DNA from 2 places in the Constrictibacter sp. MBR-5 genome. Region 1 is predicted to be linked to the other one. Evidence: predicted binding sites of a transcription regulator. Region 1 holds the regulator's gene; the other holds the start of a gene.
What was found. Region 1 encodes LexA, which represses DNA repair genes until DNA is damaged. Its sites were predicted from a motif close to ATGTTCTANTTTGGTTC; they were not measured.
Positions count from the first base shown of each region.

Region 1 (11,986 bases):
GGCATGCCGGGCATGTCGGCCGGCTTCGCCGCAGCCGGCGGCGCCTTGGCCGGCGGCCCGTCGGCCTTAGCCGCGTCCGCCTTAGCCGCGGTCGGCTTCGCCGTGCCGGCCGCCTTCGCGCTCTCGATGTCGCTCTTGACGATCCGGCCGCCCGGCCCGCTGCCCGCGACGGCCGCGAGGTCGAGCCCGGCCTCCTCCGCCATCCGGCGCGCCAGGGGCGACGCGAAGACGCGATCGTGGCCGTTCGCGACGGCAGCCGACGCGCCGCCGGGCTTCTTGCCGCCGCGGTCCGCCGCCGCATCGAGGTCCGCTTTGACGATCTTGCCGCCCGGACCGCTGCCGGCGATGCCGGACAGGTCGATGCCGGCGATGTCCGCCATGCGAGCGGCCAGCGGCGACGCGTTGACGGCACCGGCGGACGACGACTTCGGCGCTGCCGTCTTTTCGGGAGCGGGCGCCTTCGCCGGCTCCTCGGAGGCGCGCTCGGCCATTTCGGCTTCCGGCTTCGGCGCTTCGGCCTTCTCTGGCGCTTCCGCCTTCGACGATCCGCCATCCGCCTCGATCGCGCCGGCGTCCTCCCCCTCCTCGACCAGGACGGCGATCACCGAATTGACCCGGACGCCCTCGGTGCCCTCGGCGACGAGGATCTTACCGACCTTGCCCTCATCGACCGCCTCGACCTCCATCGTCGCCTTGTCGGTCTCGATCTCGGCGATGACGTCGCCCGCCTTCACCGCGTCGCCTTCGCCGACGTTCCACTTGACCAGCGTGCCCTCGGTCATCGTCGGGGACAGCGCCGGCATCAGGATGTTGGTGGGCATGGCCGGGTCTCGCTCTGGCGCGGATCGGGGTCGTTCGGACGCAGGAAGCTCAGCGGTAGCAGACGGCCTTGGCCGCCTCGACGATCGTCTCGACCTGCGGCAGGGCGAGCTTCTCGAGGTTGGCGGCATAGGGCATCGGCACGTCGACGCCGGTGACCCGCTTCACCGGTGCGTCGAGCCAGTCGAACGCCTGCTCCATCATCACCGCGGCGAGTTCGGAGCCGATGCCGGCGAAGGGCCAGCCCTCCTCGACCGAGACCAGCCGATTGGTCTTCTTCACCGACTCGACGATCGTCTCCGTGTCGAGCGGGCGCAGCGTGCGCAGGTCGATCACCTCCGCGTCGATCCCTTCCTCGGCGAGCTTCTCCGCCGCTTCGAGCGCATGGTGGCACATCAGCGAGAAGGCCGTGATCGTCACGTCCTTGCCCTTGCGCAGCACCTTCGCGCGACCGATCGGCACCGTGAAGTCGGGGTCCTTCGGTACCGGAAAGCTGTAGCCGTAGAGGATCTCGTTCTCGAGAAAGACGACGGGGTTCGGGCTGCGGATGGCCGACTTTAGAAGCCCCTTGGCGTCGGCTGCCGAATAGGGTGCCACGACGATCAGGCCCGGGATGTGCGCATACCAGCTGGCATAGCACTGGGAATGCTGGGCGGCGACGCGGGCCGCGGCCCCGTTCGGACCGCGGAAGACGATGGGGCAGCCCATCTGGCCACCCGACATGTAGAGCGTCTTGGCGGCGGAATTGACGATCTGATCCATCGCCTGCATGGCGAAGTTGAACGTCATGAACTCGACGATCGGCTTGAGGCCGCCGAAGGCGGCGCCGACGCCGAGCCCGGCGAAGCCGTGCTCGGTGATCGGCGTATCGACCACGCGCTTGGCGCCGAACTCGTCGAGCAGGCCCTGGGTGATCTTGTAGGCGCCCTGATACTCCGCGACCTCCTCGCCCATGACGAAGACGGTGTCGTCGCGGCGCATCTCCTCGGCCATCGCGTCGCGCAGAGCCTCCCGCACGGTCATGGTCGGCGCATCGGCGAAGGCGGCCTCGTCCTCCGCCGCCGGCCGCTCCGTCGTCGGCGCCGCAGGTGCCGTCGGCATGCGCGACTTGGCGTCGTGGCGGACTCCTTCCTCGCCGCCCGCCTCGTCGACGGCCTCCGGTTCGGCCGTCTCCTCCTCGTCGTCGGCAGCCGGCGCCTGCGCTGCCGCTTTGGGCTCGCCGGACTGCTTCGGCTCGGCCTTCTGATCGGCGGCGGGTGCTTCCTCGTCGCCGCCGACCAGCAGGGCGATCGGGGTGTTCACCGCCACGCCCTCGGCACCCTCTTCGACCAGCAGTCGGCCGACCCTGCCCTCGTCGACCGCCTCGACCTCCATGGTCGCCTTGTCGGTCTCGATTTCGGCCAGGACGTCACCCGCCTGGACCTCGTCGCCTTCTTTGATGAGCCATTTGGCGAGTTTGCCCTCGGTCATCGTCGGCGACAGGGCCGGCATCAGTACTTCGATCGGCATGGGCGGTTTCCGGTCTCTTGCCGTTCCGGGTCAGGCTAGGCGAGTACGTCGGTATAGAGCTCCGACGGATCGGGCTCCGGACTGTTCTGCGCGTACTCGGCCGCATCGGCGACGATATCCCGGATCTCCCGGTCGATCTGCTTCAGTCGGTTCTCGTCGGCGTGCTTATCCGCGAGCAGCAGCTCGCGAAGATGCTCGATCGGGTCGCGCTCTGTGCGGAATTTGTTGACCTCTTCGCGCGTCCGGTACTTCGCCGGATCGGACATGGAGTGACCGCGATAGCGGTAGGTCTCCATCTCCAGGATGACCGGTCCTTCGTTGCGCGCGTGGGCGATCGCCTCGTCCGCCGCCTCGCGCACGGCGAGCACGTCCATTCCGTCGACCTTGCGGCCCGGAATGCCGAACGCGACTCCCCGCTGCGACAGGTCGCCGCCGGCAGCCGCGCGGGCGACCGAGGTCCCCATGCCGTACTTGTTGTTCTCGATGACGAACACGGTGGGCAGCTTCCAGAGCGTCGCCATGTTGAACGACTCGTAGACCTGCCCCTGGTTGGCCGCGCCGTCTCCGAAATAGGTGACGCTGACTAGGCCGTTCTCGCGATAGCGATGGGAAAAGGCGAGGCCGTTGCCGAGCGGCACCTGCGCCGCGACGATGCCGTGGCCGCCGAAGAAATTCTTCTCGCGGCTGAACATGTGCATCGAGCCGCCCTTGCCCTTGGAGTAGCCGCCGCGACGCCCGGTCAACTCCGCCATGACGCCGCGCGAATCCATCCCGCAGGCCAGCATGTGGCCATGATCGCGGTAGCCGGTGATAACGGTGTCGCCCTCCTTGAGGGCGGCCTGGACTCCGACGACCACCGCCTCCTGCCCGATGTACAGATGGCAGAAGCCGCCGATCAGCCCCATGCCGTACATCTGGCCCGCTCGCTCCTCGAAGCGTCGGATCAGCAGCATGTCGCGGTAGTATTTCAGCAGGGTATCGGCGGAGGCGTTCGCCGCAGGCTTCTTCGGCGCGGCGCCCTTCGTCGCAGTCGGCGAAGAGGCTGCCGCCGTCTTGGCCGCCCCCCCCTTCCGGCCGGAACCTTTGTCTTCGCTGTCCTTGTCCGCGCGGGTCTTGCGACTGGCGGAGGCGGTGGTAGCTCGTGCCATGGCCTCTCCCCGCAAGCGCATGTCGGCCTGCGTAGCCTTCCAGAATGAGCTTATTTTGAGATCCTAAGTATCCCGAATTGCGGGAGGTTTCAACCGAGCCTCGGCAGGCGCTCCGTACCGCCCGCCGCGCGGGCGGGCGGCGCCACCGATGCGTCGCCTCTGCAGGTCGTGTGAGCGAGCCCACGCCCGCGGGTGTTTCGTATTGACGGAGAAGGGGAACTAAAATAGAACATACATCGTTGTCGTTTTGTTCTTGCCGCGCAATGTAAGGCGTTGCGCCCTCTCCCGCCGAGGGTGCAACTCGATCAGACCGACGACGTTAGGCTGACCGTCCGAGTTCTCCGCCTCGGGCTCTTTGCTGAACGACCGGAGCCGCAGGCATGCTGACCAGGAAACAGACCGAGCTGCTTCTCTTCATCAACGCCCGGCTGACCCGTGACGGCGTGTCACCCTCCTTCGAAGAGATGAAAGAAGCTCTCTCGCTGAAATCCAAGTCGGGCATCCACAGGCTGATCACCGGCCTCGAAGAGCGTGGCTTCATTCGACGCCTTCCCCACCGGGCCCGCGCGCTGGAAGTGTTGCGCCTGCCCGATTCTGCGGCGCGCAAGGGTGCCGGGCCGACGGCGGTGCCGGCGCCCGCCGACGGCGGTACGCTGATCCAGGGACCGTTCCGTGAGCGGCGGACGCCATCCAAGTCGATCGACGAGGGCGAGATTCCGCTCTACGGGCGGATCGCCGCCGGTACGCCGATCGAGGCGCTCCGCGACCCGACGAGCTATGTCGGCGTCCCGCACGGCATGCTTGGCCGCGGCAAGCACTATGCGCTTGAGGTCGCCGGCGACTCGATGATCGACGCCGGCATCTTCGACGGCGACACCGTCATCGTCGAGGAATGCGACACTGCCGATCCCGGAACGATCATCGTTGCGCTGATCGACCAGGAGGAGGTCACGCTGAAGCGCCTGCGGCGGCATAAAGGGTCGATCGCGCTCGAGGCGGCGAATCCGCGGTACGAGACCCGCATCTTCCCGCCCGATCGCGTCCAGGTGCAGGGACGGCTGGTCGCCCTGCTCCGCCGCTACTGATCGTCCGCGCTGGCGTCCGGATCGCCCGCCTGACCCGTCTTCGTCCAGGGCCGGTCGCCGCGCCGTCCCCGGACGGTTTCGACCGTGACGCCCGCCGGGCTCAGCCAGATCGCGTGGGCCCCTTCGCTACGCAGGTCGCGGTGCCGCAGAAGCCGCGGGCCATTGCACCGTCGCTTCGCGAGGCGTGAAGAGATCGGTGCCAGAAGCACGACCAGATCCGCGTTCACACAGTCGGTATCCATCGCATCCTCGTGACGGATGAAGGCGACCGTCCGGCCTGACCGCCTGTAGAGGCAGGCCGTGATGTCGCAACGCATCGCCCCGCTCTCCGACGCATGTTCGGGCCAAGCCTCCGCAACGTCCGCTCCGGTCTGCCGCATCCAATTCTCTCGCTCAAAGCCGGCGGCGCGAAGCGACGTGAGCAACAGCGTGTCGGCATCGCGGACCGCGACGAGGCGCCCATCCTGGGATAGCAGGATATCGGGCGGCGCGGCCAAAGACGCCATCGCGAGCCCGGCGACCACGGCCGGCAAACCTGCGAGGCGCCACCCCGTGCGCCAGAGGCACAGCCAGAGCCCGCCCACCGCAACCGCCGCCATCCCCGACGGTGGCATGATGACGCCGCGCAGGGCCGATCCGGGCCAGGAGGCCGTCTCCCTGGCCACCCAGGTGATCACGTCGAGCCCGACCGCCATCGCCCGCAACGGCAAGGCCTCTAGGCCGATCGGCATCGCGAGGAGCGCGACGATCCCGCACGGCATCACCCAGAGGCCGGTGACAGGCACAGCGACGAGGTTCGCCGCGACCGAATAGAGTGCCGCCTGATTAAAGTGATAGGCCGCAAATGGCGCCGTCGCCACGGCCGCCACCACCGACGTGAAGATGAGGCCCCCCGGATAGGACAGCCATCTCGAAGCCGGCGGCAGGCCTGCCGCCGCCCGCCGCTCGCGGCGCCGCTTCAGCGCCTCGTATGCCGCCACCAGCGTGACGACGGCGGCGAAGGAAAGCTGGAAACTCGGCCCGAGGACGGCCTCCGGTGTCAGCACGAGAACGATCAGCGCGGCGAACGCGATCGGCCGCATCGACATCTCGAGCCGATCGGCGAGGATCGCCGCCAGCGCGAGCGTCAACATCACGAAGGCCCGCTGTGTCGGTACAGTCGCGCCCGACAGCAGCAGATAGCCCCCGGCGAACAGCAGCGCCACGAGGGCGGCAAGTTTGCGCGTCTGCCATCGCAGCGCGAGGCTGGGAATCGCCGCCAGCCCGGCCCGGACGACGAAGAACACGAACCCCGCGACCAGGCTCATGTGCAGCCCGGATATGGCGAGGAGATGCGCCAGCCCGGAATCTCGCATGGCCGCGATCGTCTCTTCCGAGACCCCGCCGCGCAGTCCCGTGACGAGCGCGTTCGCCAGAGCGCCCCGGTCGCCGTCGAGTACGGCCAGGATCCGCCTGTCGATTCCATGCCGCACCGATGCCACCGCCTCGGCGAACCCGCCCTCAGCGCGCGGCGCGAGGATCTCGACGCGGCCGAGCGCGTATCCGACCGCCCCGAGTCCCACGAACCACGACTGCCGCTGGAAATCGAACCCGCCCGGCACCGCGGGTGTCGGCGGCGGCAGGAGGCGGGCGCGCAACCGCACGCGGTCGCCAGGCTCGGGCGGAATGCTCCGCACGCTGACCCGGAGTCGATGCGGCGTGCGGTCGGACGTGAGACCGACGATCGAAGGATCGGAAAGCAGCACGCGCCAAGCGCTCCCGGACGGCTCGACGGAAGTGACCATCCCCGTCACCGTCACCGGCCCGAGCGGGGCCGCCAGTCGCGGTGCCGCCACCCATGCCGTGCGCACCTGCCCGGCGAGGAAGCCGAGGGTCGTCGCGAGGCATGCGACGCACACCAGCGTCCAGGCAGGCTGGCGCCGCATGGCGACGCACAGCGCGGTGCAGAGCGCCGCGAAGCACCAGCCTAATACCGACGGCGGCTCGTAGGGGAGACTGAAATAGCCGATGATGCCGGCGCCGAGAAAGACGGGCAGCCACAGGAAAAGCCTGTCTCTCTCCGCAGCCAGCGTGACGACGGCTCGGTCGCGCATCCGGGCCAATAGTCTCGCAGCCCGGCGCTCGACATCCCCCGCCGCGTCGGCCGCCGCGCTATTGACGCTCATGCCCGCCCCGTCGATAAAGCGTCGCGCCGCCCGACTCGACTTTAGAGGCCACCGGCCGCCGGAGAAAGATGAGCGTCGTCACCCGATTCGCCCCCTCCCCGACCGGCTTCCTGCACATCGGCGGGGCGCGGACCGCGCTGTTCAACTGGCTCTTCACCCGCCATCACGGCGGGACCTTCCGGCTGCGCATTGAGGATACCGACCGCGCCCGCTCGACCGAACCGGCGATCGCCGCCATCCTCGACGGCCTGTCCTGGCTGGGGCTCGATTGGGACGACGAGGTCGTCTACCAGTTCGCGCGGATGAAGCGGCACGCCGAAGTTGCCAGCCGGATGATCGAGATGGGCCACGCCTATCACTGCTGGTGCTCTCAGGAAGAACTCGCCCAGATGCGCGAGAGCGCCAAGCGCGAGGGGCGGCCGATGCGCTACAACGGCTACTGGCGCGACCGCGACCCGGCCGAGGCTCCCCCCGGAGTCCCGCCCGTCGTGCGTCTCAAGGCGCCCCAGACGGGCGAGACGGTGATCGATGACCTCGTCCAGGGCGAGGTGCGGGTCGCCAACGAGGTGCTGGACGACATGGTCCTGCTCCGCGCCGACGGCACGCCGACCTACATGCTGTCGGTGGTGGTCGACGATCATGACATGGGCATCACCCATGTCATCCGGGGCGACGACCACCTGAACAACGCCTTCCGCCAGGCACAGATATTCATCGCCATGGGCTGGGACTTGCCGCGCTTCGCGCACATTCCGCTGATCCACGGTCCCGACGGCGCAAAGCTGTCGAAGCGGCACGGTGCGCTGGGGGTGGATGCCTACCGCGACATGGGCTTCCTGCCCGAAGCGATGCGCAACTACCTGCTGCGCCTCGGTTGGGGCCACGGCGACGACGAGATCATCTCGACCGAGCAGGCGATCGCTTGGTTCGACCTCGACGGTGCCGGCCGGTCGCCGTCGCGGTTCGACATGGCGAAGCTGACGTCGCTGAACGGGCACTACATCCGGGAGGCCGACGACGCCCGCCTCGCCGGTCTGATCGGGCCGCGCGTCGCCGCCATCGTCGGACGCGAGCTCGACGACGCCGACGGGGCCCGCCTCACCGCGGCGATGCCCGGCCTGAAAGCGCGCGCCAAGACGCTCAACGAGTTGGCCGACAATGCCGCCTTCTACATCCGTCGCCGCCCGCTTCCGATGGATGCCGGCGCATTGAAGCTGCTCGACACGGCCGGTCGGGAAACGGTCGCCGCCGCGGCCGCCGACCTCGCGGCATCGAACGAATGGACGGCCGTCGCGCTCGAGGAACGGATCCGCGCGTTCGCTGAGGCCAGGGACATGAAGCTCGGCAAGGTGGCGCAGCCGCTGCGCGCTGCGCTGACCGGCGCGGGCACCTCGCCGCCGATCTTCGAGGTGATGGAGATCCTCGGGCGCGACGAGGCGCTGGGCCGCCTTGCCGACGCGAGCGGAAACGAAGCGGCCGGCCAGGGCGCGAATTGATAAACGCCGGTGTGAGGTCTATTCTCACCCCCAGAGTAGGGCCTTACACGGCCCCTTCCAGCGAAGGGATGGACGTATGACGGAGCCGAAGTCGAACGAGAACGTTACCGTCGTCGACAATACGACGGGGAAACAGACGACGTTCCCGTTGCTTAGTGGTACGGCGGGGGCGAAAGTCATCGACATCCGAAATCTGTACAAGGATCTCGGTTACTTCACCTTCGACCCGGGCTATACCGCCACGGGCAGCTGCCAGTCGGCGATCACCTATATCGACGGCGACGAAGGCATTCTTCTGTACCGCGGCTATCCGATCGAGCAGCTCGCAGAGAAGAGCGACTTCATGGAAGTCTGCCATCTGCTGCTGTTCGGCGAGCTGCCGGACAAGAAGCAGAAGGACCAGTTCGTCTGGGACATCACGCACCACACGATGGTGCACGACCAGATCAGCAACTTCTTCCGTGGCTTCCGCCGCGACGCGCACCCGATGGCGGTGGTCTGCGGCGTGGTCGGGGCGCTTTCGGCCTTCTATCACGACAGCACGGACATTAACGATCCCTGGCACCGCAAGGTCGCCTCGTATCGCCTGATCGCCAAGATGCCGACAATCGCGGCCATGGCCTACAAATACTCGGTCGGCCAGCCGTTCGTGTACCCGAGCAACACGCTCGACTATGCGGCGAACTTCCTGCGGATGTGCTTCGCGGTTCCGGCCGAGGAGTATGAGGTCAACCCGATCGTCGCCAAGGCGCTCGACCTGATCTTCATCCTGCACGCCGACCACGAACAGAACGCCTCGGCCTCGACGGTGCGTCTCGCCGGTTCGACCGGCGCCAATCCGTTCGCCTGCATCGCGGCCGGCTGCGCCGCCCTCTGGGGTCCCTCGCACGGCGGGGCCAACGAGGAAGTGCTGAAGATGCTCAACCAGATCGGCGACAAGAACAAGGTCGGCGACTGGGTGAAGAAGGCGAAGGATCCGGACGATCCGTTCCGCCTGTTCGGCTTCGGCCACCGCGTCTACAAGAACCACGATCCGCGGGCCAACGTCATCCGCAAGGCGGCCCACCAGGTCCTGAACGAACTCGGCGTGAACGATCCGCTGCTCGAGGTGGCGATCGAGCTGGAGAAGATCGCGCTCGAGGACGAGTATTTCGTCAAGCGCCGCCTGTACCCGAACGTCGACTTCTATTCGGGCATCATGCTGAAGGCGATGGGCTTCCCGACCAGCATGTTCACCGCACTGTTCGCCGTCGGCCGCACGGTCGGCTGGATCGCGCAGTGGAACGAGCTGATCGAGGATCCGTCCCAGAAGATCAACCGCCCGCGCCAGCTCTATACCGGCCCGACGTCGCGCGATTACATTCCGGTCGACAAGCGCTGAGCTTCGACGAAACTTGTTGCGGCACGGGGCGCGGACAATTGTCCGCGCCCCGTTTCGTTTCGGGCGGCGGCTATTTCCGCTCGATCAACTCGATCTTGTAGCCGTCCGGATCCTCGATAAACGCGATCACGGTCGTGCCGTGCTTCATCGGCCCCGGCGGACGCGGAATCTTCACGCCCTCCTTCTCCAGGACCGCGCACGTTGCATAGATGTCCGGGGTGGAGAGCGCCAGATGGCCGAAAGCGTCGCCCTTGTCGTAGGGCGTCTTCTGGCCCCAATTGTGGGTCAGTTCGATCACCGTATTGTCCGCCTCGTCGCCATAACCGACGAACGCGAGGGTGAACTCGCCGGTCGGGAAATCCTTCCGGCGCAGCAGCTTCATCCCGAGCAGCCGGGTGTAGAAATCGATCGACTTGTCCAGGTCGAACACCCGCAGCATCGTATGCAGGTAGCGGAACTTGTCCGCGCCCGGGACGGCGGCCGTCGAGGCTCCTGCTGGGCTGTCGTCGTTCATGTATGCCTCCTCCTCATGTGGCTCCCCGATCAATCTGCGGCGGTGATGCCGGCCTCGCAAGGGACAGGATGACCGCGGCTGCCCGGCGGCTGGGCCGCGACCCGGCGGGACCGAGGCGCCCGACAGCCTCCGCCAGCCCTCGCCTCTGTGCTGCAGCGGCCTCCCCACCGGCGAGGAGCGGCGCCACCGCCGTGGCCAATCCCCCCGCGGTACAGTCGCCCTGAATCAGTTCCGGCACGACGACTTCTTCCGTCAGGATGTTCGGCAGAGCGATGTGCCTCAGCCGCAGCAGCCGCCGCGCCGCCCAGACCGTCAGCGGTGCCGCACGATAGCCGACCACCATCGGCACGCCCGCCGCCGCCAGTTCCAGCGTCGCCGTCCCGGACGCCACCAGCGCCGCGTCCGCCGCCGCTATGGCGTCGCGGCGCTCGGATTCCGTCGCGGCAACGGCGGCCTCCGGAAGGAGCCTGACCAGCCTCGGGGCGAGGTGCGGCAGCGTCGGGAGGGCCACACGCAACCCAGGCACCGCGACTGTCAGGCGCCGGGCAGCCTCAGCGAACGGAGCGGCAAGCCGCTCGACCTCGGACCGGCGGCTGCCGGGCATGACCAGTAGGAGCGGTGCAGCCGGATCGATAAGATGCCGCCGACGGAACCCGGCCCCGTCCCCCACCGGGACCTCCAGTACCGGATGCCCCACGCACTCCGCGTTCAGGCCATGCCGCCTGAAGAGCTCGGGCTCAAACGGAAAGAGCGTGAGGAGGTGGTCGTATTCGCGCGCGAGCCGCGCCGCCCGCCCGGGCCGCCACGCCCAGACCATCGGCGCCACATAATGCACGAGCGGCGCGTGGAGGCCGTTTCGCCGGAGGCGGCGCGCGAGCCGCCGCCCGAAACTCGACGAATCGATCGTCACGACGATGTCGGGCGCGCGGGCCAGTCCCGCCGACACGCATTCCCGCAGCCGCCGCGCCAACAGCGGCAGGCGCGGCACCACCTCGACCAGCCCCATGACGGCGAGGTCCGACTGGTCGAAGAGCGGCTCCAGCCCGGCCGCGACCATCCCGGGACCGCCGACGCCGAAGCAGGTAAGCCGGCCGGCGGTCGCCTCCGACAGAGCCTTGATCAGAAGGGCACCAATGACGTCGCCGGAAGGCTCGCCCGCCACCAGCATGACCTTGGGATGGGCTTTGGTATCGCCGGCCTCGACCGTTCAGCCCTCCCTGTCGGGGCGGACACCCAGCAGGAACAGGCCCGCCGCGTCTGCATCGGCGACCGTCGCCGCCCGCTCGATCACGAAGGTCGCGCCAGCCTCGGCGGCAATGCCGCAGAGGCCTGCCGCCGCTGCGGCCTCGATCGTGCCGCGCCCGATGGTCGGCCGGTCGACCCGCCTGTCCTGGCCGGGCTTCGCCATCTTGACGAGCACCCCGCCGCGGCCGGCGCGGCGCAATGACCCTGAACGCGCCAGCACCCCATCTGTGCCCTCGGCAGCCTCGACCGCGAGCACGATCCCCTGCTGCACCACCGCCGCCTGACCGACATCCACCGTACCGAGTGCCCTGACCACCGCCATGCCGCGGGCGATGTCGTCGTGCGCGCCGTCCGGCACGGGATGCCGCCCCGCCAGGCCGACCGGCAGTGCAACGTCGCGAACGATGCTCTCCGCCGCCACCACGCGGAATCCTTCCGCCTCGATGGCCCGGACGACAGCCCCGAGCAGCGCGTCGTCACCCGCTGCGTGACGCGCGACCCCGGTGAGGAAACGGAGCGTGCGCAGGTCCGGCCGGAGTTCCGCCACCGAGGGGCGGCGCACCGCGCCCGCCAGCACCACCTCCTCGACGCCCTCAGCCTTCAGCCTGTCGACCGCACTCGCCG
Region 1 is NZ_JBEPTK010000004.1:366,334-378,319, forward strand. Features, by position in the region: gene ABIE65_RS11815 (2-oxo acid dehydrogenase subunit E2) at 1-821, opposite strand, end outside; gene ABIE65_RS11820 (pyruvate dehydrogenase complex E1 component subunit beta) at 871-2,328, opposite strand; gene pdhA (pyruvate dehydrogenase (acetyl-transferring) E1 component subunit alpha) at 2,364-3,476, opposite strand; gene lexA (transcriptional repressor LexA) at 3,857-4,561, shown strand; gene ABIE65_RS11835 (ComEC/Rec2 family competence protein) at 4,555-6,726, opposite strand; gene gltX (glutamate--tRNA ligase) at 6,795-8,222, shown strand; gene ABIE65_RS11845 (citrate synthase) at 8,299-9,603, shown strand; gene gloA (lactoylglutathione lyase) at 9,674-10,117, opposite strand; gene lpxB (lipid-A-disaccharide synthase) at 10,131-11,285, opposite strand; gene ABIE65_RS11860 (LpxI family protein) at 11,325-11,986, opposite strand, start outside.

Region 2 (11,986 bases), on a different contig from region 1:
GCCGACCGGCGAGTTCGGCGGCATGGGGCTGGAGGGTGCCGTGAAGCTGGGCTATCGCGACGAGCTGGCGAAGATCGAGGACCCGGCCGAGCGCAAGGCCGCCTACGACAGGCGCGTCGCCGGCATGTACGAGCAGGGCAAGGCGCTGTCGATCGCCAGCTTCTTCGAGCTGGACGACGTGATCGACCCGGCCGACACGCGGCGCTGGATCATGTCCGGCCTGCGCTCCCTGCCGCCGATCCCGCCGCGCGCCGGCAAGAAGCGGCCGAACATCGACACCTGGTAGGTGGTAAGGTCCGCGCCGGACGTCAGTCCGCCTGCCCCTGCTGGTGGCTGCGGGCGGCGCGGTCGGGCTCGCCGCCGGCATGGCGCACGCCGGGCCCCGGCTCGGCCGACGGGTTCAGGTTGTGCGCCGTGTTGATCAGGGCGATGTGCGAGAAGGCCTGGGGGAAGTTGCCGAGCTGGCGCCTCCCCTTCGGGTCGTACTCCTCTGCGAGCAGGCCGACGTCGTTGCACATCGCCAGCAGCTTCTCGAACCGGTTGACCGCCTCGTCGCGGCGGCCGATCATCGCCAGCGCGTCGCAGAGCCAGAAGCTGCACGCCAGGAACGCGCCCTCGCCCGGCGGCAGTCCGTCGGCGACCTCCTCGGAGTGGTAGCGGAGCACCAGCCCATCGACCGTCAGCTCGCGCTCGATCGCCTCTATGGTGCGGCGGACGCGCGGGTCCTCCGCAGGCAGGAAGCCCACCAGGGGGATCATCAGCAGGGCCGCGTCGAGCGCGTCGCCGCCGTAATACTGCACGAAGGTGCCGCGTTCCTCGCTGTAGCCGCGTGCGCAGACGTCGGCGTGGATGCGGTCGCGCACCGCGCGCCAGCGCTCGACCGGCCCGTCTCGGCCGGACTCCTCGACGGCCTTCACGGCACGGTCGAACGCCACCCAAGCCATCATGTTCGAATGGGTGAAGTGCCGCCGCGGCCCGCGCACCTCCCAGATGCCCTCGTCCTCGCGGTCCCACCGGTCCTCGAGATAGTGCAGCATCGTCTGCTGCATGCGCCACGCGTCGTCGTCCGGCTCTAGCCCGAAGCGCCGCGCGGCGTGCAGCGCGTCCATCACCTCGCCGTAGACGTCGAGCTGGAACTGGTCGAAGGCGGCGTTGCCGATCCGCACCGGCTTGCTGCCGTGATAGCCGGGCAGCCAGTCGAGCTCGTGCTCCAGCAGGCGCCGCTCGCCCGCCAGGCCGTACATGATCTGCAGTTCCGACGGGTCGCCGGCGATCGCCCGCAGCAGCCAGGCCCGCCACGCCGCCGCCTCGTCGCGATAGCCGCAGGTCAGCAGCGAGTAGAGCGTCAGCGTCGCGTCGCGCAGCCAGCAATAGCGATAGTCCCAATTGCGCACGCCGCCCAGATGCTCGGGCAGCGAGGTGGTGGGCGCCGCCACGATCGCCCCGGTCGGCGAGAAGGTCAGCGCCTTCAGGGTCAGCAGCGAGCGCTTGACCTCGGCGTCCCACTTGCCGCGATAGGTGTTGCGCTCGATCCAGCTCCGGGACAGTTCGCGGATCACGTCCAGCGCCCGCTCGGCATCCATCGGCAGGCAGGGCGCCAGATGCGAGCGGCGCCAGGTGAGTGAGAAGGGCACCCGTTCGCCCGCCGCCACAGTGAAGTCCGCGACGGTGTGGAAGGCCTCGCCGCGCATGTCCACCGGCGCAGTCAGCTGAACCGCGTCGGGGCCGGCGATGGCGTTGATGCCGTTCGGCATCCGCCGCACCCACGGCTTCACCCGGCCGTAGTCGAAGCGCAGGGCGAGGTCCATGCACATGGCGACCCGCCCGCGCCGCCCCTCGACGATGCGGATCAGGTCCATCCGGCTATCGTCGGGTGGCACCGGCATGAAGTCGATGACCGCGACCTCGCCCTCGTCGGTCGTGAACACCGTCTCCAGGATCAGCGTGTCGCCCTGATAGCGCCGCGTGACGCTGCGGGCCGCCGCCTGCGGCGCGATCAGCCAGCGCCCGTTGTCGCTCGTGCCGAGCAGTGCGGCGAAGCAGGCGGCCGAGTCGAAATGCGGCATGCACAGCCAGTCGATCGAGCCGTTCCTGCCGACGAGCGCGCTGGTGAAGGTGTTGCCGATCAGGGCGTAGCCCTCGATCGGCAGCGGCAGGTATGTCTCCATCAGCCCGTCTCTCCTCAGGCCGGAGCGGGAGCCGGGAGGCCCCGGCGTGCGCCGGCCGCGCGACACCCCGCCGCTCCGAAAACGACGTGATGACAACGGGATGACGCCGTGGATGTTCCGAAGCGGAATGCCGCGGGGCGCGCGGTGGGCCTCAGGCGTTGCCGTTCAGATAGTCCATCGCCGCCTGCACGCCGCCCTTGGCGTGCGGAACGCCTGCGGCGGCGAGGCCCATTTCGACTCCCGCCAGGGTGCCGCACAGCATCAGTTCGTTCATGTCGCCCAGATGGCCGATGCGGAAGACCCGCCCCTGCAGCTTGCCCAGGCCGTTGCCGAGCGACATGTTGAACTTCTCCAGGGTGATGCGGCGGAAGACGTCGGCGTCGTGCCCCTCGGGCAGCAGGACGGCGGTCAGCACGCTGCTGTACTCCTGCGGCTCCTGGCACAGCACCTCCAGGCCCCAGGCGCGCACGGCGCGCCGCGTCGCCTCGGCCAGCCGGTGGTGGCGGGCGAAGACGTTCGCCATGCCCTCCTCCTCCAGCATGGCGATCGCCTCGCGCAGGCCGTAGAGCAGGTTGGTCGCCGGCGTGTAGGGAAAATAGCCGGTGGCGTTCGCCTTCAGCATCGCCTCCCAGTCCCAGAAGGCCCGCGGCAGCCGCGCCGACTTCGACGCGGCGAGCGCCTTCTGGCTGATCGCGTTGAAGGACAGGCCCGGCGGCAGCATCAGGCCCTTCTGCGAGCCGGCCACCGTGACGTCGACGCCCCAGTCGTCGTGGCGGTAGTCCATCGACCCCAGCGACGAGATCGTGTCGACCATCAGCAGCGCCGGATGGCCGGCGCGGTCGATCGCGGCGCGCACCTCGGCGACGCGGCTGGTGACGCCGGTCGAGGTCTCGTTGTGGACGACGCAGACGGCCTTGATCGCGTGGTCACGATCCTCGCGCAGACGCGCCTCCATCGCCGCCGGGTCGGCGCCGTGCCGCCAGTCGCCCGACAGGAACTCCGCCTCGAGCCCCAGCTTGCCGGCCAGCTCGCGCCAGAGCGTCGCGAACCAACCTGTCTCGTACATCAGAACGCGGTCGCCGGCGGAGAGCGTGTTGACCAGCGCCGCCTCCCAGGCACCCGTGCCGGAGGCCGGGTAGATGATCACCGGCCCGGCACAGCCGAAGACGCCGTGCAGGCCCTGCAGGATCTCGCGCGACATGACGCCGAACGCCGGACCGCGATGGTCCATGGTCGGATTGTCGATCGCCCGCAGGATGCGGTCGGGCACGTTGCTCGGCCCGGGGATCTGCAGGAAGTGCCGGCCGCGTTGTACCGCCATGGGAAGGTCCTCTCCGTTCGGTCGCGCATTATCGCCGTGCGGAATATCGGCGCAAACGGAAAGGCTGTCGGTCACGGGCCGCGGCAAGCTCCGTCGCGCAACGGCCCTCGGCGCCTGCCCAGGCGGAGGCTCGAACACGGGACTTAAAATATGTTGCAAACGCCGGTTGCATACGACGACCTCCGCCGCCGTGAATCGGGCAAAAGAACGTTTGCGGAACAGGAACAAACCGCGTACATTGCGCATCAAGGACGCCGCATCGGGCGCTGTCGAAATCCGTCCGCCGCCCTTTCGTTGCGCAGGACGCGGACGCTGTGGAATAAGGGAGCCCTCGCACATGTCGACCGCACTTCGCCTCGTCGAAAAGGACAGCATGGACAAGCAGAAGGCGCTCGACGCCGCTCTCGGCCAGATCGAGAAGGCGTTCGGCAAGGGCTCGATCATGCGGCTCGGTCAGCGCGAGGCGCCGGTCGAGGCGGACGTGGTGTCGACGGGCTCGCTCGGGCTCGACATCGCGCTCGGCATCGGCGGCCTGCCGCGCGGCCGCGTCATCGAGATCTACGGGCCGGAGAGTTCGGGCAAGACGACCCTGGCGCTGCACGTCGTCGCCGAGGCGCAGAAGAAGGGCGGCGTCTGCGGTTTCGTCGACGCCGAACACGCGCTCGACCCGTCCTACGCCAAGAAGCTCGGCGTCAACCTCGACGAACTGCTGATCTCGCAGCCGGACACCGGCGAGCAGGCGCTGGAGATCGTCGACACGCTGGTGCGCTCGGGCGCCCTCGACGTCCTGGTCGTCGACAGCGTCGCGGCCCTCGTGCCACGCGCCGAGATCGAGGGCGAAATGGGCGATTCGCTGCCCGGCCTGCAGGCCCGCCTGATGAGCCAGGCGCTGCGCAAGCTGACCGCCTCCATCTCCAAGTCGCGCACGATCGTCATCTTCATCAACCAGATCCGCATGAAGATCGGCGTCATGTTCGGCAACCCGGAGACGACGACGGGCGGCAACGCGCTGAAATTCTACGCCTCGGTCCGCCTCGACATCCGCCGCATCGGCGCGATCAAGGAGCGCGACGTCGTCACCGGCAACCAGACCCGCGTCAAGGTCGTCAAGAACAAGATGGCGCCGCCGTTCCGGGTGGTCGAATTCGACATCATGTACGGCCAGGGCGTGTCGAAGACGGGTGAGCTGCTCGACCTCGGCGTGCAGGCGAACATCGTCGAGAAGTCGGGCGCCTGGTTCTCCTACAACGGCGACCGGGTCGGCCAGGGCCGCGAGAACGCCAAGACCTATCTGCGCGAGCACCCGGACGTCGCCGACGCCATCGAGAAGGCGATCCGCGCCAATGCGGGCCTCGTCGCCGAGGCGATGATCACCGGCCCCGACAGCGAACCCTCGGACGAGTAGGCCGGGCGGAGCGGCCTCCCTTCCACCCTTGGGGGGCACCTTCGCGCAGTGTTTTCCGCGTGCGACACTGCGGAAAACACTGCGAGGAGGAACAGCCCGTGGACCAGTCTTCCGACGCTTTCGCACACGGCCGGCGCTTCGAGGGCCGCACCGCCATCCTGACCGGCGGCGCCAAGGGCATCGGCCGCGCCACCGCCCTGCGCTTCCTCGCCGAAGGCGGCCGCCTCGCGGTGATCGACATGGAGCCGGAGGACGGAGACTTCGCCGCGGCACTGCGCCGCGACGCAGGCGACGGCGGCAACCGCCTCCTCTACGTCACCGGCGACGCGACGGACGAGGCGCAGGTGCGGGCGGCGGCGGACACGGCCGAAGCCGGCCTCGGCCCCGCCGACATCCTGATCAACAATGTGGGATTCGGCGCCAATCCGCGGCCGATCGAGGACCTGGGACGCGACGAATGGGACCGGTTCCTGGCGATCAACCTGACCAGCGCCTTTCTGATGACCCGCGCCGTTCTGCCGGGCATGCGGGCACGGCGCTACGGCCGCATCGTGAACCTCGCCTCGATCGCCGGCCGCGGCATCAGCGAGATCTCCAACCTGCACTATTCGACCGCCAAGGCCGCGGTCATCGGCTTCACCCGCAAGCTGGCGTTCGAGGAAGCGGCGAACGGCGTGGCGGTCAATGCGGTGGCCCCCGGCACGGTCTTCACCGACCGCGTGCGCAGCCGCTACGAGGCGCTCGACCCGGCGGATCAGGCGGCGCGGATGGCGGCGATCCCGCTGGGCCGCGCCGCCCGACCGGAGGAGATCGCGGCGGCCATCCTCTTCCTCGCCTCGGACGACGCCAGCTACATCACCGGCACGACGCTCGACGTGAACGGCGGGCGCCTGATGAACTGACCGGCGCGCCGGCACCGCCCGCCGCACCAGCACAATTGTCGGGCGACGCCGCGGCCTATAGTGTCCGCGCCATGCGCGCCCCCTTCGCCACCCGCGCCGACCGGACGCGCGGCCGGCTCGTGCCCGAATCCGAATCGGCCAACCGGACGCCGTTCCAGCGCGACCGCGACCGCATCATCCATGCGACCGCCTTCCGGCGCCTGCAGTACAAGACCCAGGTCTTCATCTATCACGAGGGCGACCACTACCGGACCCGCCTCACCCACTCGCTGGAGGTGGCGCAGATCGCGCGGTCCCTGTCGCGCAGCCTCGGCCTCGACGAGGATCTGGCCGAAGCCCTGGCGCTCGCCCACGACCTCGGCCACACGCCCTTCGGCCATGCCGGCGAGCGCGCGCTGCAGGACGGCCTCGCCGCCTACGGCGGCTTCGACCACAACGTCCAGACGCTGCGCATCCTGACGCGGCTGGAACGCCGCTATGCCGCCTTCGACGGCCTGAACCTGACCTGGGAGACGCTGGAGGGCGTGGTCAAGCACAACGGCCCGCTCAGGGGACCCTATGCCGCCGGCCCGCACGCGGCCGCCGGCGCCGTGCCGGCCGAGGCGATCGCCGCCTACGACGCGCGCCACCCGCTCGACCTCGATACCTTCCCTGGTCCCGAGGCCCAGGTCGCCGCACTGGCCGACGACATCGCCTACAACAGCCACGACGTCGACGACGGCCTGCGCGCCGGCCTGTTCGACGAGGCCGACCTCGCCGGCCTGCCGCTGGTCGGGCCGCTGATCGGTGCCGTGCGGGACCGCTGGGGCGACCTCGACCGGCCGCGCCTCGCCCACGAGGTCGTCCGACGCATGATCGACGTCATGATCACCGACGTGCTCGCAGAGACGCGGCGGCGCATCGCGGCCGCGCAGCCGGCTTCGGCCGAGGCGGTGCGCGGGCTGCCGGCGCCGCTCGTCGCCTTTTCCGACGAGATGCAGGCGCACGACCGCGCGTTGAAGCAGTTCCTCTGGACCCACATGTACAGGCACTGGCGGGTCAACCGGATGACCAGCAAGGCGCGTCGTGTGGTAAAGGACCTCTTCGCGCTCTTCCACGCGGAGCCGAACACGTTGCCCGACGAATGGCGGGCGCTCGCGGACGCACCGGGTACCGCCCGGACGGCCAGGGTCGCCGCCGACTATATCGCCGGGATGACGGATCGGTTCGCGCTCGACGAGCATTTCCGACTGTTCGACCGCTACAGCAAGACTTGATGAACGTCTTCAGCCGCTTCCAAGCCGTCACCGCCGACATCCTGCGCGATCTCGCCGCCGCGGGCACGCTGCCGGCCGGGCTCGACCTCGACCGCATCTCGGCCGAGCCGCCGCGCGACCCGACGCACGGCGACGTCGCCACCAACGCCGCCATGGTGCTGGCCAAACCCGCCGGCATGAAGCCGCGCGACCTGGCCGAGCGGGTTGCCGCGCGCCTGCGCGAGCATCCCGACGTCGCCGCGGTGGAGGTCGCCGGGCCCGGCTTCATCAACCTGCGCCTGTCCGACGCCTTCTGGCGCGACCGCCTGCGCGAGGTGCTGCGCGACGGCCTCGCCTACGGCGACTCGACCGTCGGTGCCGGCACGCGCGTCAACGTCGAATACGTCTCGGCCAACCCGACCGGCCCGCTGCATGTCGGCCACGGCCGCGGCGCCGTCTTCGGCGACGTCCTCGCTTCCCTGCTGACCAAGGCCGGCTACGACGTCGCGCGGGAATACTACGTGAACGACGCCGGCGCCCAGGTCGACGTGCTGGCGCGCTCCGCCTTCCACCGCTACCGCGAGGCGCTGGGCGAGACGCTCGGCGACGTGCCCGAGGGGCTGTACCCCGGCGACTATCTCGTGCCCGTCGGGCACATGCTGGCCGAGCGGCACGGCACGGCGCTGCGCGACCAGGACGAGAGCGCCTGGCTGCCGGTCGTCCGCGACGCCGCCATCGACGCCATGATGGCGCTGATCCGCGAGGACCTGGAGGCCGTCGGCATCCGCCACGACCTGTTCGCCTCCGAGCGCGCCCTGGTGGCGGGCGGCAAGGTTGACGCGGCGGTGAAGACGCTGGAGGACGGCGGCCACGTCTATCGCGGCGTGCTGGAGCCGCCGAAGGGCAAGATGATCGAGGACTGGGAGCCGCGGCCGCAGCTGCTGTTCCGCTCCAGCGCCTTCGGCGACGATGTCGACCGGCCGCTGCAGAAGTCCGACGGCAGCTGGACCTATTTCGCCAGCGACATCGCCTATCACTTCGACAAGGTGAACCGCGGCTTCCAGACCCTGATCGACGTCTGGGGCGCCGACCACGGCGGCTACGTGAAGCGGGTCAACGCCGCGGTCCAGGCGCTGACCGGCGGCAAGGCCGAGATCGACGTGAAGCTCTGCCAGCTGGTGCGCATCCTGCGCGGCGGCGAACTGGTGCGCATGTCGAAGCGCTCGGGCGATTTCGTCTCCCTGCGCGAGGTGGTCGACGAGGTCGGCAAGGACGTCGTCCGCTTCATCATGCTGACGCGCAAGAACGACGCCGCGCTCGACTTCGACCTGGTAAAGGTGGTCGAGCAGTCGCGCGACAACCCGGTCTTCTACGTCCAGTACGCCCATGCCCGCGCCTGCTCGGTCTTCCGCAACGCTGCGGAGGCGATGCCGGGCGTCGACCTGTCGGCCGCAGCGCTCGCCGACGCGCCGCTCGACCGCCTGACCGATCCCGACGAACTGGCGGTCATCAAGGCGCTGGCGGCGTGGCCGCGCATCGTCGAGGGTGCGGCCCAGGCGCACGAGCCGCACCGCCTCGCCTTCTACCTGTCCGAGCTCGCCTTCCTGTTCCACGCCCTGTGGAACAAGGGCCGCGAGGACCCGAGCCTGCGATTTATCCTGCCGGAGGCGCCGGAGACCACCATGGCCCGCATGGCGCTGCTGAAGGGCGTGGCCACGGTCGTCGCCTCGGGCCTGCAGGTCTTCGGCATCGCAGCCGCCGAGGAGATGCGCTGATGCCGCCCGTCGACAGGAGGCGCGACCGCGGCACGCCGGGCCTGCCGGTGCGGGCACGCCGGCGCCTGCCGGTCGTCGGCGCCGTGGTCGTGCTGGCCGCCTTCGGCGGGGCGATCTGGTACGCCTACACCATGGGCAAGAGTGCCATGGTGGACAGCGAGGTGCCGCTAATCACCGCCCGCACCGATCCCCTCCGCACCGAGCCGGACGACCCCGGCGGGATGCAGGTGCCCTTCCGCGACAAGCTGGTCTACGAACAGCTGCTGTCCGACGCGCCGCCGCCGTCGCCGAAAGACGCCACCCTGCTGCCGCGGCCGGAGGAGCCGGTGGACCGGCCGCCGCCGATGCCGGCCGAACCTGAGGCGCCGCCTGTGCCGTCCGAAGGCGTGACGGTCTCGCCGCTGCCGCGGCCGGAGGAGCGCACGCCGGCGCCGGCGCCGGAGGAAAGGCCGGCGGAGGCCTTGCCGGTGCCGACGCCCGCCCCCACCCCGGCACAGCCGCCGGCACCGCCCACCCAGCCGGCCGAGACGGCACCGCCGGCTCAGCCGGCCGAGACGGCACGGGCGCCGCAGCCGTCGCGTGGCGGCGGCTACCGCGTGCAGATCGCCTCGCTGCGCAGCGAGGCGGAGGCGCGCACCGCGTGGGAGCGTGCGCGCAAGGCCAATTCCGACCTGCTCGGCCGGCTGGAGGCCAGTTACGAGCGCGTCGACCTCGGCAGCCGCGGCGTCTATCACCGCGTGCAGGCGGGGCCGCTGCCGGAGAAGACCCTGGCGGACATGCTGTGCAGCCAATTGAAGGCCCGCAATGTCGGTTGCATCGTCGTCGCGCCCTGAAGACCGGCCCGCGGCGCCGGGCGCCGCCATCCTCGGCTGTTCCGGGGAATCGCTGACCGCGGCCGAACGGCGCTTCTTCGCCGACGCCGATCCGCTCGGCTTCATCCTGTTCCGCCGCAACTGCACGGCACCGGACCAGGTCCGCGCCCTCGTCGACGACCTGCGTACCGCCGTCGGCCGCGCAGACGCGCCGGTGCTGATCGACCAGGAGGGCGGCCGCGTCGCCCGCCTGCAGCCGCCGTTCTGGCGCAGGCTGCCGCCGGCCGCGATCGCGGGCGCGCTCTACGCCGACGAACGCGAGGCGGGGCGGGAAGCGGCCTTCCTAATTGCCCGCCTGACCGCCGACATGCTGCATCCCCTGGGCATCACGGTGAACTGCGCGCCGGTGCTGGACGTGCTGCATCCGGACGCCCGCGACCCGATCGTCGGCGACCGCGCCTTTTCCGGCGACCCCGCCGTCGTCGCCGACCTGGGTGCCGTCTACGCCCGCGGCCTGATGGAAGGCGGCGTGCTGCCGGTCGCCAAGCACATCCCCGGGCATGGCCGCGCCGACGCCGACAGCCATGTCGCGCTGCCTGTCGTGACGGCGTCCGACGCCGAACTCGACGGCTTCGACCTCGCCCCGTTCAAGGCCCTTTCCGGGGTGCCGATGGCGATGACGGCCCACATCCTCTATCCCGCCTGGGACGCCGACCGCTGCGCCACCCTGTCGCCCACCGTGATCGACACGGTGATCCGCCGGCGCATCGGCTTCGACGGCCTGCTGATGAGCGATGACCTGTCGATGGCGGCGCTGCAGGGCACGCTGGCGGAGCGCACCGCGGCATCGCGTGCCGCCGGTTGCGATGTAGCACTGCACTGCAACGGCCGCATGGTGGAGATGGAGGCGGTCGCCGCGTCGGCCGGGCGGCTCGACGCCGACGGCCTGCGCCGCTGGCGCTCCGCCCGGTCGCACCTGCGCAGGCCCGCCCCGTTCGACGCCGAGGCCGGCTGGACGCGCCTCGCGGCGCTGCGGGCACGCGCCGAGGCGGGTACCGGCACGGGCACCGGGTCGGACGCTTGATCCCCGATATCGCCGATCTCGCCCGCGCGGTCTCGGTCTGGGCCCTGCCCGTCCTGCTCGCGATCACCCTGCACGAGGCGGCGCACGGCTGGGCCGCCTGGAAACTCGGCGACGACACGGCCCGGCGGCTCGGGCGCGTCAGCTTCAACCCGCTGCGCCATGTCGACCCCTTCGGCACGGTCGTCCTGCCGGCGATGATCCTGCTGCTGTCCGGCGGCCGCTTCATGCTGGGCTACGCCAAGCCGGTCCCGGTCGCCGTCGAGCGGCTGCGCAATCCGCGCTGGCACATGGTCCTGGTCGCCGCGGCCGGCCCGGCCGCCAACCTGCTGATCGCGTTCGTGGCGGCGCTGCTGCTCCACACCCTGCCCTACCTGCCGTCCTTCGCGCTCGAATGGGCGGGGCGCAACCTGGAGAACGCGATCCTCTTCAACCTCGTGATCGCTGTCTTCAACATGATGCCGCTGCCGCCGCTCGACGGTGGCCGGATCGTGACCGGCCTGCTGCCCTACCGCCTCGCCGTGCCCTTCGCCCGGCTGGAACGCTGGGGCCTGCTGATCGTCCTCGGCCTCGTCTTCCTCCTGCCCTTCCTCGGCAACCGGATCGGCATGGATCTCGACCTCTTCTCCAGCGTCATCCTCGGCACGGCCTATGCCCTGGCGGTGCTGGTCCTGACGGTCGCGGGATTCGCCGGATGACCGGCCAGACCACTGACCAGACGACCGGGCAGACGACCGGGGACGCGTTCGAGGCGGCGCCCGTGCCGCGCGAGAACGAGGCGCTCGTCGTCGACCTCGGCACGTTCGAAGGGCCGATCGACCTGCTCCTGTCGCTGGCGCGCGACCAGAAGGTCGACCTCGCACGCATCTCGATCCTGAAGCTGGCCGACCAGTATCTCGATTTCGTCGCGCGCGCGCAGAACCTGCGCCTGGAACTGGCCGCCGACTATCTCGTGATGGCCGCCTGGCTCGCCTACCTCAAGAGCCGCCTGCTGCTGCCACCGCCGCACGCCGATACGACGCCGCCGACCGCCGAGCAGATGGCCGAGGCGCTGGCCTTCCAGCTGCGCCGGCTGGAGGCGATGCAGGAGGGCGCGGTGCGGCTGTTCGCCCGGCCGAAACTGGGCGAGGAGGTGTTCGCGCGCGGGGCCCCGGAGGGCATCACCTTCATCGGCCGGCCGCAGTGGAGCGCCAGCCTGTTCGACCTGCTGCGCACCTACACCGCGCTGCGTCGGCGCGGCGCCCAGGGCCAGTTCGTGCTGACCGCGCCCGATCTCTACTCCCTCGA
Region 2 is NZ_JBEPTK010000012.1:123,691-135,676, forward strand. Features, by position in the region: gene ABIE65_RS21075 (carboxyl transferase domain-containing protein) at 1-286, shown strand, start outside; gene ABIE65_RS21080 (glycoside hydrolase family 15 protein) at 309-2,168, opposite strand; gene ABIE65_RS21085 (pyridoxal-phosphate-dependent aminotransferase family protein) at 2,320-3,489, opposite strand; gene recA (recombinase RecA) at 3,827-4,894, shown strand; gene ABIE65_RS21095 (SDR family NAD(P)-dependent oxidoreductase) at 4,993-5,796, shown strand; gene ABIE65_RS21100 (deoxyguanosinetriphosphate triphosphohydrolase) at 5,868-7,052, shown strand; gene argS (arginine--tRNA ligase) at 7,052-8,806, shown strand; gene ABIE65_RS21110 (SPOR domain-containing protein) at 8,806-9,639, shown strand; gene nagZ (beta-N-acetylhexosaminidase) at 9,611-10,702, shown strand; gene ABIE65_RS21120 (site-2 protease family protein) at 10,699-11,397, shown strand; gene ABIE65_RS21125 (segregation and condensation protein A) at 11,394-11,986, shown strand, end outside.
Region 2: recA (recombinase RecA) is a predicted target of LexA. The motif match lies at 3,712-3,728, and genes of this name have one in related genera.